Regions from separate parts of the Thioalkalivibrio sp. ALMg13-2 genome, predicted to be linked through region 1. Evidence: predicted binding sites of a transcription regulator. Region 1 holds the regulator's gene; the other holds the start of a gene.
The links. The regulator LexA, encoded in region 1, represses DNA repair genes until DNA is damaged. The targets are predictions, from matches to a motif close to TACTGTNNATATNNACAGTA.
Positions count from the first base shown of each region.

Region 2: the regulator LexA is predicted to act here: its motif matches at 2,859-2,878, upstream of F618_RS0108655 (error-prone DNA polymerase).

Region 1 covers NZ_KB906119.1:22,164-28,692, reverse strand. The annotation lists gene F618_RS0111755 (2-isopropylmalate synthase) at 81-1,766, opposite strand; gene F618_RS0111750 (Lrp/AsnC family transcriptional regulator) at 1,946-2,437, shown strand; gene lexA (transcriptional repressor LexA) at 2,792-3,409, shown strand; gene imuA (translesion DNA synthesis-associated protein ImuA) at 3,727-4,359, shown strand; gene F618_RS0111735 (DNA polymerase Y family protein) at 4,520-5,953, shown strand; gene rnk (nucleoside diphosphate kinase regulator) at 5,967-6,377, opposite strand.
Region 2 covers NZ_KB906110.1:22,502-29,030, reverse strand. The annotation lists gene F618_RS0108655 (error-prone DNA polymerase) at 1-2,857, opposite strand, end outside; gene F618_RS0108650 (phosphatidylserine/phosphatidylglycerophosphate/cardiolipin synthase family protein) at 3,040-4,308, shown strand; gene F618_RS0108645 (cyclin-dependent kinase inhibitor 3 family protein) at 4,342-4,887, shown strand; gene F618_RS0108640 (FAD-binding domain-containing protein) at 4,903-6,159, opposite strand; gene F618_RS0108635 (NAD(P)/FAD-dependent oxidoreductase) at 6,156-6,529, opposite strand, start outside.

The sequences.
Region 1 (6,529 bases):
CCTGGGTGACGGTGCGTTTCGCTTTGCTCTACGCACCCTACGGTAGACCGCAGACTGGCAGGGGCGGGGCCCCGCCGGAATCAGGCGTTAACGGCGGCCGGCTCGGTAGCGCGTTCGCCCAGACGGCGGCCGGTGGCGTTCAGGACGGCCTGCAGCGTCGCGGCCGTGGTGTCCTCGCCCAGGGCGACGCCCACGGAGCGTTCGCCATCGACCTGCACGTCCACGGCGGCCATGGCACGCGCCTCGGTGCCGGACTCCATCGCGTGCTCGTCGAAGTGGGTGACCTTCACCTGCACGCCACGCTCGGCCTCCATGGCGGAGGTCAGCGCCGCGACCGCGCCGTGGCCCTCGCCCCGCAGGCGGGATTCACGCCCGGGCGGGCCCATGGTCGCATCCAGCCGCACCACAGGACCGTCCTTCTCGATCTCGTAACGCACCAGATCCCAGCCGGTAACCGGCGTCAGGTAATGCTTTTCGAACAGCTCGTGGATGCGCTTCGAGGAGACCTCGATCTGCGAGGTCTCGGCATCCTTCTGCACGATGCGGGCGAACTCGATCGCCAGCCAGCGCGGCAATTCGATGCCGTAGTCGCGCTCCAGCACATGCGTGACCCCACCCTTGCCGGACTGGCTGTTGATGCGCACGACTTCCTCGTAACGCCGGCCCAGATCGCTCGGGTCGATCGGCAGGTAGGGCACGTTCCAGTGGCCGCCCTTCTCCTTGTAATGCGCCAGGCCCTTGCGGATCGCGTCCTGGTGGCTGCCGGAGAAGGCGGTGTAGACCAGCTCGCCCGCCCACGGGTGGCGCGGGTTGATGGGCATGTCGGTGCACTCCTTGTACACGTCCATCAGCCGCTCCATGTCGGACAGGTCAATGGTCGGGTCAATGCCCTGCGAGTACAGGTTCATGCCGACGGTGACCAGATCCATGTTGCCGGTGCGCTCGCCATTGCCGAACAGCGTGCCTTCCAGGCGGTCGGCCCCGGCCAGCAGCCCCAGCTCGGCCGCGGCCACGCCGGTGCCCCGGTCGTTGTGCGTATGCAGCGACACGCAGAAATGCTCGCGGTACTGCACGTGGTCGCAGAACCACTCGACCTGGTCGGCAAAGACGTTCGGCGTGGCGGACTCGACCGTGGCCGGCAGGTTGATCACGACCTTCTGGCCCTGGTCCGGGCGCCAGATCGCATTCACCGCATCGACCACCTCGACCGCGAAGTCCAGTTCGGTGGTGGAGAAGCTCTCCGGCGAGTACTGGAAGATCCAGTCGGTCTGCGGGTACTTCGCCGCATGGTCACGCACCCAGCGCGCACCGTTTTCGGCAATGCCGCGCACGCCGTCGCGATCCATGCGGAAGACCTGCTCGCGCTGCGCCGGGTTGGTGGAGTTGTACACGTGCACCACCGCGCGCGGGGCGCCCTCCAGCGCCGCGAAGGTCTTCTGGATCAGGTCCTCGCGCGCCTGGGTCAGCACCTGGATGTACACGCCCTCGGGGATCCGGTCTTCATCGATCAGGCGGCGGGTAAAGTCGTAGTCGATCTGCGAGGCGGACGGGAAGCCGATCTCGATCTCGGTCAGACCGATTTCCACCAGCACCTCGAAGAAGCGCATCTTCTGCTCCACGCTCATCGGGTGCACCAGCGCCTGGTTGCCGTCGCGCAGGTCCACCGCGCAGAAACGAGGGGCGGCCGTGGTGCGCTGCGCCGGCCAGCGCCGATCGGACTTGTCGATCGGCGGGAACGGGGCGTACTTGGTGTGATCGAAGGCCATCGTGTTCATCTCCTGTAAGGGGCGCGGCCTCGCCGTGTGGTCGGGTGCCACGCTCCGGATTTCTATCTGTGCATTATCCTAACGCATTGTCCCCGGCATAACCTTGCGTTTTTCCCTAAGAACGCAATAGTTGCGCACTATCCTTGCGCAATAAAGCCACTGTAGAGCAATATTCAACCATGGAATCCGAACCACACCGACTCGACCGCTATGACCGCCGCATCCTCGAGATCCTGCAGGAGGATGCGAGCCTGTCCAATCAGGCCCTGGCCGATCGCGTGGGGCTCAGCCCCTCCCCCTGTCTGCGTCGGGTACGTGCGCTGGAACAGGCCGGCGTCCTGTTGAGCCGCGTAGCCCTGCTGGATCGGCGCAGCCTGGGGCTGGAGCTGACCGCCCTGATCCATATCGGCATGGACCGCCACACCCCGGAGCGCTTCGCCCACTTCGAGGAGACCGTGGCGAGCTACGCCGAGGTCCAGCACTGCTACCTGATCACCGGCCAGTCGGCGGACTACATGCTGCAGGTGGTCGTCCCCGACATGGATGCCTACCAGGAATTCCTGCTGCGCCGCATCACCCGACTGGAGGGCGTGGACAGCGTCCATTCCAGCTTCGTGCTGCGCCGCGTGGTCGACCGCACCGCCCTGCCACTGGACTACACCCCCACCTGAATACCACATCAAGACCCAGGGCGGATTGACCACGAAGGCACGAAGAAAGGCAAGGGCCGGCAGGATGTGATGAGCGAAGCGAAGCGCATCGTGTAGCCATCCCAAGGGTGGCGAGGTTCCCGGATCGATGCGTTTCGCTTCGCTCAACAGCATCCTACGCCCGGGCCGCAACACCTCCCTGGGTTTTCTCCGTAATCCTCTGTGGCGCAACCGCCCTTGACCTTCTTCGTGCGCTTCGTGGTGGAACAAACCGGCCGTCAGGAGCAAACACGCACTCCGGATGGATGCGCCGCTCTTGTCCTCGCGCCAGCGACCCCTGTACTGTATATATAGACAGCAACCGGAGGGTGCCCCGTGTCGCTCACTGCACGCCAGCAAGCCATCTTCGACTACATCGCCGAGACCATCGCCACCCAGGGCACGGCACCGACCCGCAGCGAGATCGCCCGGGCCTTCGGCTTCCGCTCGCCCTACGCGGCCGAGTGCCATCTGAAGGCCCTGGAGAAGAAAGGCACGATCGAACTGCTGGGCGGCACCTCCCGCGGCATACGCCTGCCGGGCGCCGCCCGTGGCGCACCGGCCGAACTCCCTCTGGTCGGGCGCGTCGCCGCCGGCTCGCCGATCCTTGCCACCGAGCATATCGAGCGCCACTATCGGGTCGACGACGCCCTGTTCCGCGGCCGCCCGGACTATCTCCTGCGCGTACACGGCGAGAGCATGCGCGACGCCGGCATCCTCGACGGCGACCTGCTGGCCGTGCGCCAGACCCCGGAGGCCCGGCCCGGCCAGATCGTGGTCGCCCGCATCGAGGACGAGGTCACCGTCAAGCGCTTCGCGCAGGACGGCCCGAAGGTGCGCCTGCTCCCGGAGAACCCCGACTTCGCCCCCATCGAGATCGACCTCGAGCGCCAGGAACTGGCCATCGAGGGGATCGGCGTGGGCGTGCTGCGCGATCTCGACCCGCAGGCCTAGGGAAACACTGACTCATGTACACACTCGCGTTGGCACCCCAGGTTTTCCGAGACAAGGCGCGTCGTGCAACAGGTAGTGGTTCTACCTGCCCGTTTTTGATGGATTCGGGGCGCAACGCAGGATCGGCGAACCTGGGGCGCCAACCCCACAAACGATTGAAGGCAGGGGCTCGGCCGCCCATTGTTGATGAAAACGGGCGCGGGAACGGCGTTGCGGCTCCCTTGTGCAGAATGACTGCACGGCAGTCACCGCGCCTTGTTCGCACGCAAAAGCGACTCGAGCGCGAGCGTGTACATGAATCAGTGTTTCCCTAAGCCATGAGCGCGCTGGATACCCTGCTCGACCACCCGGCGCTCTGGCGCGGGCGCAGTGCTGCCCCGGCCACGGATGCCCCGGTCTGGCCCAGTGGCCATACGGAACTGGACCGGGCCCTGGGCGGCGGCTGGCCGCGCGGCCAGCTGATCGAACTGCTGGGGGCCCCGTTCGGCTGTGGCGAGACCCGGCTGCTGGTCCCCATGCTCGCCGCCTGCGGCCGCGACGGCTACTGGATCGCGCTGATCGCACCGCCGGCCACGCCCTGGCTACCCGGCTGGCAGACCCTCGGCATCCCGCCGGAGCGAGTCCTGTTGATCCATACCGAGCATGATCGCGACACCCTGTGGGCCGGCGAGCAGTGCCTGCGCGACCCGGCGTTCGGCGTCCTGCTCGCCTGGCTGCGCGGCCCCGTGGAGACGGCCCTGCTGCGCCGGTTGCGTCTGGCTGCCAGCGAGAGCCGGGCCTGCGCGATCCTGTACCGGCCACCAAACGCCGCGGCACAGCCTTCGCCGGCCCACCAGCGCCTGCGCTGGCAGCCCGCGGCCTCCGGCCTGGAACTGCACTGCCTGAAGGGGGCCAGCCACTGGGCCCGCTCCGGCCACCCCCTGCAGGTTCCCGAACCACCGGAGGCCTGAGATGGGCCAGCCTGCCCGTCCCTCGCGTGCGGCCACACACCCGGAGCCGGTCCGACAACAACTGAGCCTGCTTCCGGCCGCAGCCCTGCCCGCCACCGCACTCCGACCACCGAAGACGCATACCGCCACCCGCGACGCCCGGCCGCGGCAGGAACACTGGATGGCAATCGACCTGCCGCACCTTGCGCTGGACGCGCTGGCCCGGACGGAGCCGGACCCCGGGCGGCTTCAGCGCCCCCTGCTGGTGGTGGAATCCGACCCTGCCCCCCGGGTGCACGCCGCCAACCGCGCCGCCCGCCAGGCGGGTGCCCGCCCCGGCATGGCGCTGGGGGATGCCCTGGCGGTGCTGGATACCCCGGAACTGGTCGAGCATGCCCCGGACACCCTGCAGGCCCAACTGGAGATGCTGGCCGGCGTACTGCTGCGGTTCTCCGATCACGTGCACCCGGAGCCGGAGGCACAGCGCATCCTGGTGGAGGTCGGGCGCAGCCGCCGCCTGTTCGGCGGCCTCGAGACCCTGCGCGACCAGGCGCGGGACACCCTGACCGAACTGGGCTTCCATCCCCGTATTGGCCTGGCCCGCAGCCCCGCCGCCGCGCGCCTGCTGGCCCGCCTGCGCAACCCCGCGATCGCAGAAGACCCCGAGGCCCTGCGCCGCATCCTGTCCCCGGTTCCGCTGGAGGCCCTGCCACTGGCCGCCGCGACCCGCGAGGGCCTGCGCGCCGTGGGCCTGCGCCAGTTGGGCGATCTGCTGCGCCTGTCGCGCCCCGAACTGGCCCGACGCCACGGACCGGAGTTGCTGGACCTGCTGGACCGACTGCTGGCGCGGCGCGCGGAGACCCTGCCCCGCTTTGCGCCACCCCCGGTGCTGGATCTGTCCCTGCGCCTGGAGCACGAGATCCACGCCACGGCGACCCTGGCCTTCCCGCTCAAGCGGCTGCTGCGCCAGGCCGAGGCGCAGTTGCGCGGCCTGAACCGCAGCCTGCAGGGGATGACACTGGAACTGGCCCACCGCGAGGCGTGTACCCGCATCTCACTGGAGCGCGGGCAGCCGGGCATTCGCACCGACGAGTGGCTGCCCCTGTGGCAGACCCGACTGGATCGCGAGACCCTGCCGGCGGCGGTGATCGGCCTGCGCCTGCAGGCACCCCGCTTGCTGGACCCATCGGCCCGGGGCGACAGTCTGCTCGCCGCAGACCCGGCGAGCAGACCACCGGCCGATCAGCTACCCGCCGTGCTGGCTCGCCTGCGCGCCCGGCTGGGCGAGCAGGCCGTCGCCCGTCTGATCAACCGCCGCACACCGAGACCGGAGGATGCCCAGCGGCCGCGACACGATCTCGCCACCACTCCGGCCCCCACCGCTCCAACCCCGGGCCAACGGGCCTGCGGAACTGCCCTCTGGCTACAGGGCCCCGAGCCCGCCGCGCCCCCCGACCAGCCCCAATGGCTGGGACGACTGGAAGACGGCTGGTGGGATCACGGCCAGGACGCGCGCCGCGACTATGCTTGCAGCCGCGACCGTCAGGGCCGCCGGCTCTGGCTGTACCGCTGCCTGCGCAGCGGCCAGTGGTATCGCCAGGGTTACTGGGGCTGAGGGGGACCCCGCGTCAGCGGTGGTATTCGCCCGCGCGCTCCGGCTGGTACTCGACCTCCTCGATGCGCACGTGCATCTGCCCCCCGCCCGGGCGCGGCCACTCGATCTCGTCGCCCTCGGACAGGCCCAGCAGCGCACTGCCCACCGGCGCCAGGATCGACAGCGTGCCGCCACTCTCGTCCACATCGCGCGGGTACACCAGTGTCATCGAGAACTCGTCGCCGGACTCGATCACCCGGAACCGGACCTTCGAGTTCATCGTCACCACCGAACCCGGAACCTCGTGCGAATCCACGACATCCGCGCGATCCAGTTCGGACTCGAGATCGGCCTTGCCGGGGAAACTTCCATCCGGAAGGGACTCCAGCAGCTTGTCCAGGCGCTCCATGTCCGTGGTGGAGACAATGATCTTCGGCTTGTTCACTTTCTTACTCCAGAATGCAGAACGCGCCTCCGGGGAGACGCGCCAGGCAAATAATATTCAGGGAATTTCCGGAAACCGGGAAACTTACTCGGGAGACTAGCCAAGACCCGGCAAAAAAGCCATAGCGTCCATCACAGTGCTCGTAAGCGGGA
Region 2 (6,529 bases), on a different contig from region 1:
GCCGGGCGGCGGTGGCCAGGCGGTGCTGTTCCAGGAACGGGCGCATCAGCGCCAGCGGGTGCGGGCCCAGGCTCAGGCCCTGGGTGGCGTAGTCCTGCACCAGGTCGTCCACCGCATCCGGGCGGGGCAGCAACGGGGTCACGTCGGCCTCGCGCACGGTCTCGCCCGGTCCTTCGGCGAACAGTGGCAGGGGTTCTTCCACCGCCTCGGTCGCCCAGCGCGCCTGGTGGCGGTTGCCGGCCAGGCCCTTGAGCGCGTCGGCGCGGGCCAGGCGATTGGCCTGGGCGCGGGTGAGGGCGGCGCGGGCCACCAGGTCCGGGACGTCCGCGAAGGCCCGTTCAACGCGGGCGGCCACCACGCGCTCGGCGACGTCGCGCGCCAGCCCGCCGACGCGGTTCAGGCCCAGGCGCAGGGCCAGCGCGTCGCTCCCGGCCAGCGGTTCCACCGTGCACTCCCAGTCGCTGTGGCGCACGTCCACCGGGCGGACCTCCACGCCGTGGCGGCGGGCGTCGGCGACGATCTGCGCCGGGGCGTAGAAGCCCATCGGCTGGCTGTTCAGCAGGGCGCAGGCGAAGGTCGCGGGCTCGTGGCACTTTAGCCAGGACGAGACATAGGTGATCAGCGCAAAGCTCGCCGAGTGCGACTCGGGGAAGCCGTATTCGCCAAAACCGAGGATCTGCTTGTACAGCTGCTCGGCGAATTTCTCCGGATAGCCGCGTTCGCGCATGCCGTCCATCAGGCGTTCGCGGTAACGCGCGAGCTGGCCGGTGCGGCGCCAGGCGCCGATCGCGCGGCGCAGCCCGTCCGCCTCGCCGGCGGAGAAACCGGCCGCGACCATCGCCAGCTCGATTACCTGCTCCTGGAAGATCGGCACGCCCAGCGTGCGTCCGAGCACGCGTTTTACCTCTGCGTTCGGATAGCGCACCCGCTCCGGGTGGGCGCGGCGCTTGAGATAGGGGTGCACCATCTCGCCCTGGATCGGGCCGGGGCGCACGATGGCGATCTCGATCACCAGGTCGTAGAAGTTCGCGGGCTTCAGGCGCGGCAGCATGCTCATCTGCGCACGCGACTCGATCTGGAACACGCCCAGGGTGTCGGCCTTCTGCAGCATGCGATAGACGGCCGGATCCTCGGCGGGGATGTCGGCCAGGCCCCAGTCGCGGCCCCGGTGATGCGCCATCAGCTCCAGCGCGCGGCGCACGCAGGAAAGCATCCCCAGCGCCAGCACGTCGATCTTCAGCAGGCCCACCGCGTCCAGGTCGTCCTTGTCCCACTGGATCACCGAGCGTTCCGGCATGGCCGCGTTCTCGATGGGGACCAGCTCGTCCAGCCGGCCGTCGGCGATCACGAAGCCGCCGGTGTGCTGCGACAGGTGGCGCGGGAAGCCGAGCAGCTCGGCGGTCAGGGTCTGCCACTGGCGGGCCAGGGCGCCGTCCGGGTCCAGCCCGACCTCGCGCAGGCGCTCGGCGGGGATGCCGTCGTCCCACCAGGCGAGGTTGGCGGTCAGCGCATCCAGCCGCGCGCGCGAGATGCCCAGCGCGCGGCCGACGTCGCGCAGGGCGCTGCGGCGACGGTAGCGGATTACCGTGCAGGCCAGCGCGGCGCGCTCGCGGCCGTAGCGCCGGTAGATGTACTGGATCACCTCCTCGCGGCGTTCGTGCTCGAAGTCGACGTCGATGTCCGGCGGCTCGCCGCGCTCGGCGGAGATGAAGCGCTCGAACAGCATGCTGGAGCGCGAGGGATCGACCGCGGTGATGCCGAGTGCGTAACAAACCGCCGAGTTCGCGGCCGAGCCGCGCCCCTGGCACAGGATCCCGCGGCTGCGGGCAAAGCACACGATGTCGTAGACGGTCAGGAAGTACGGCTCGTAGCCCAGCTCGCGGATGATGCCCAGTTCACGTTCGATCTGTTCCTGCACGTTCGGCGGGATGCCGTCGGGCCAGCGTTTGAGCGCGCCCTTGAGGGTCTCCTCGCGCAGGTAGGCGGACGGGGTCAAGGTCGTCGGCAACGGGTCGGTGGGGTAGCGGTAGGTGACCGCGTCCAGCGAGAAGTCGCAGTCCCGCGCGATGGCTACACTGGCCTCAAGCCAGGCGGTGGGATACAGCGCGGCCAGCTCGGCCCGTGGGCGCAGGCAGCGTTCCCCATTGGGGAAGCGTTCATGCGCCACCTCCGCGACCGTCGAACGCAGGCGCAGGGCAGTAAGCACGTCCTGCAGGGCGCGCCGGCCGCGCCGGTGCATGTGCACGTCGCCGCAGGCGACGAGCGGGAGTCCAGTGGCGGTTCCCAGCGCCCGGGCGCGGGCCGTCAGGGTGGCATCTTCGGGGGTACGCAACTGGCTCACGGCCAGGTGGCCCTGACCTGGGGCGGCCCATCCGGACAGCCAGTGGGCCGCTTCGGCGAGCGATGCCCCTGGGCTGTCGGCCTCGACCCGCAGCAGGCTGTGCCAGCCGGTGCGGCTCTCGGCGGGCAGGGTATCCAGGTCGGCGCGCGTCAGGTGGTAGTGTCCCTTGTCCGCCGCGCCGCGGGCCCGAGTGATCAATCGACACAGGGCGGCGTATCCCGTGGGATTGCGCACCAGAAGCGTCAGGGTGGGGCCATCGGCCAGCCGGAAGGTCGCCCCCAGGATCAGGTGTAACCCACATTCCTTTGCTGCCGAGTGTGCTCGTACTACACCCGCCAGCGAGGCGATATCGGTCAGCGCCAGCGCGCGATAGCCCAGTGCCTGCGCCTGCTCGACCAGTTCCTCCGGGTGCGAAGCCCCGCGCAGGAACGAGAAGTTGCTGAGCGTCGTCAGTTCGGCATAGGCCGGGGGGGCGCCGGCATGCTTGCGGGTGGGGGGATGGGCTGCGGATTCCATATACTGTCTATATATACAGTATATGGAATCCGTCCCACAATGACCGGGGGGATCACCAACCCATTACGCTTCAACGCGGTGCCGGGATAACAGGCCACCTGACGAACCTTCGCCGGTTTTTGTAACCGGCTGTGTACACTGAGCCAAAATCCTCATGTATTCGCTGCGTGCCTGGAGACCCCATGCGCTACGTCCTGCTCCCGGTGGTGCTGATTGCCCTGATCTTTGCGCTGGGGAATGTGGTGCTGTTCAATGCGTTGCCGAAACCGGACCGGCTGAAAGAGCCGCTGGCGCTGGAGTACGGGACTTCGTCGGAGCAGTTCCGGCGGGACATGGGCCTGCTCCTGCAGCAGCCGATCATGAGCGGCAACCGCATTGACCTGTTACAGGACGGCGAGGCCATCTACGCGGCCAAGATCGAGGCGATCGAAAACGCCGAGCATTCGGTCACCTTCGAGGTGTACGAGTACTGGGGCGAGCAGGCGGCGATTTTCTCCGAGGTCCTGGCGCGTGCGGCGGAACGCGGGGTTCGGGTGCATGCCATGCTGGATTTCCTTGGTTCGCGCGATGCTGACCCGGAGATGTTCGAGCGCATGGAAGAGGCCGGGGTGGAGCTGGTGCGCTGGCGCGAGCCGTCCTGGTACCAGTTGTCGCGCTTCAATCACCGCACGCACCGCAAGCTATTGGTGGTGGACGGTCATACCGGTTTCATCGGGGGAGCCAACGTGGCCGATCCCTGGGTTGACGGTGACGACCGCGATGGCTATCGCGACAATCACTTCCGCATCCAGGGCCCGGTGGTCGGCAATCTGCAGGCGGTGTTCCTGGAGACCTGGCTGGACGCCACGGGGCGGATGCCCACCGGCGAGGCGTATTTCCCCGAGCTGTCCGAAATGGGGGATCGCGACGCCCAGATGGTTAACAGTGCCCCGCGCGAGGGGCGTCACCGGGTGCGCCTGATGTTTCTGCATGCCATCGCCGCGGCGGAAGAGCACATCACGATCGGTACGGCCTATTTCTATCCCGATCCGCGGTTCCTGGAGGTACTGGAGGAGGCGGCCGACCGGGGCGTCCGTATTCGCGTGCTCGTCCCGGGCGACAGCATGAACTTCGGTTTCTTCCGTCATGCATCGGTTAATCGCTGGCGGCCGATGCTCGAATCCGGGGTGGAACTGTACGAGTATCATCCGCGCATGTACCACTCCAAGCTGATGGCGATCGACGACCGCTGGGCCAGTATCGGCTCCGCGAATCTGCACAACCGGTCGTTTCGTCTGAACGACGAGGCCAACCTGAACATCTGGGACGAAGGCTTCGCCCGCGAGATCCGCGAACTGATCGAGGTGGACAAGGCCGATGCCGAGCGCCTGACCATCGAGGACTGGGAGAACCGGCCGCTGCGGCGCCGCCTGGCGGGGTGGATCACGCACCTGATTGGTCCCTACCTTTGATTCATTACCACCATATTTCCGCAGGAAAGCACCGTGACACTGACGACCATCCATTCGGCAGACACGCTTGAAATCGGCACGATCCACCTGCTGGAGGGTGGCGCGATCGGTATGACCCGTTGCCCTGGCAAGCGTCGGGATCGCGAGGTCTGCGAGGCGCGGGATGTACAGGCGGATCTGGTGGCCCTGTCTGGCTGGGGCGCAACTGCGGTCGTGACCCTGAACCAGGAGGGTGAGCTGGAAAGCCTTGGCGTACGCGATCTGGGGAAGGCCGTGCAGGCTGCGGGCATGCGCTGGCTGCATTTGCCGATCGGTGACATGGCGGCCCCCGATCGACCCTGGGAAGAGGGCTGGAAGGACATCGGACCACGGGTCCACCAGTGGTTACAGGCCGGGGAGCGCGTGGTTTTCCACTGCGGAGGGGGGCAGGGCCGAGCCAGGACCATTGCCGCCCTGACCCTCATCGAACGCGGATTGGCGTCGGAAGACGCCATTCGAGAGGTGCGATTGGCCCGCCCCGGCGCGATCGAAAGCATCGATCAAGAGCGCTACCTGCTGAATCATCCGCGCCCGACCTGATCGGACTGCCTGGCGCTACAAGCCGTTGCGGGCGAGCAGTGCGGGGATCTTGCGCTTGAAGCGGAAGAACCCGTGGGTTGCATGGGGCCAAGCGAGATCGTCCCACGTCCGGCGCAGGGGGATGATCTCGATTCCGTCTTCCGCCAACTCGTGCGCAAGAGTATCGAGGGCGTCGGCCAAGGGCCCGACGGGCGCCTCGGGTGTGGCAATGGTGGTCACGCTGGCGGCGACGCACTGCACGCGGAGGGCATCAGCGTGTAGCCGCGGGAGCACGGATGCGGGCTTTTGCAGGGCCTCGCCCGCGTGCTGCACCGCGTCCTTGGCCAGTGCGTCGACCCAGGTGGCGGCCTTGGGACCAAACGGCCAGGGCATGTCGGGGTGACCACGCGGAGTGACGGCGACCGCGGCCACGTTGGTTCCTTTCGGCAGCAATTCATGGCCATTGAAGTCGTCTCCGTGAAGCAGGAGCAGCACGCGCCGGTCCCGCGGTAGAGCTCGCGGTGCGGGCAGCGCTCCGGGCGGAGGTGGGGCCTCGTCGCGGATCGCGGGTGCCTGGGGCGCCAGGCCGGTGGGGCGGAATCGGTTGTCGGTAAAGCGCGCGATGTTGTCGGCACTGGCCTGGTAGGTCTTGCCCGGCGTTTGGATGCCGGCGATCCAACGCCAGCCTAGGGTGTTCGAGGCTGGGTCGGCATCAAGCAGGTGACGCATGAAGAAGTCCGCCCCAAGGGTCCATGGAAGCCTCAACGTGAAAATCCAGATGGAGGCGAACCACATGCGGGCGTGATTGTGCAGATAGCCGGTTTCGACCAGTTCGCGGGCCCAGTGATCGAACCCCTCCACCCCGCTGCGTCCAGCCTCGGCGGCAGCGACCGCCTCGCGCAACCCGTTGTCCCTGGCGAGGCGCGCCTGTTCGATGTCGCGCTCGTCTAGGAATGACCGCCAGACCTGGGGGCGCATCTGCAGCCACCCCTTCCAGTAGGTGCGCCAGAAGACCTCCTGGACAAATTTCTCGGCCGCCTTGGGTGAATGGTGGGCGAGCACCTTTGCGATCACCTCGTGTTCGGTAATGGCCCGATGGCGGATGTAGGGCGAGAGCAGGGATACGTTGTCGCGTTCACCTGGACCGGGGTCGCGGTTTCGCTGAGCCGCGTAGTGACGACCCGCGAGGGGGGCGAAGTCCGAGAGCCGTTCCAGGGCGGCTGCCCGCGTCGTGGGGAAGAAGGCGGTGTGACCATCCGGCGCCTGGCCGGTGGACTTGAAGGGGCTGGTCACTGGGCGTGCCGGTCCGGCGCCGGAAGGGCTTGAAGGACCGTGTCGGCCAGTGCTTCGCCGCTGTCGAATGCAGCTTCTACCCGCGGCCCCAGGGCCCAGTCGCCGCAGGCGCCGAGCCGTTGCTCCGCGTCCCAGAGACAGGACTGGTCGGCGGCCTGTTCGACCCGTGCGTATAGCCATCTATGGACCTGATGCTGGAGGAGGCGGGCTGAGCCGAGCAGGGGCCGGAGGGCCGTCAGCAGCGGTTGCGCTAGCTGATCGGGGTCTTTCTGGATGTGCTCACGGGACCAGTCTGGGCATGCGTGGGCCACGAGCGTCTCCGGTTTTGCGTTGCGGCCGGGTTTGGTGTTGTTGCGGGCTACCCAGGCGA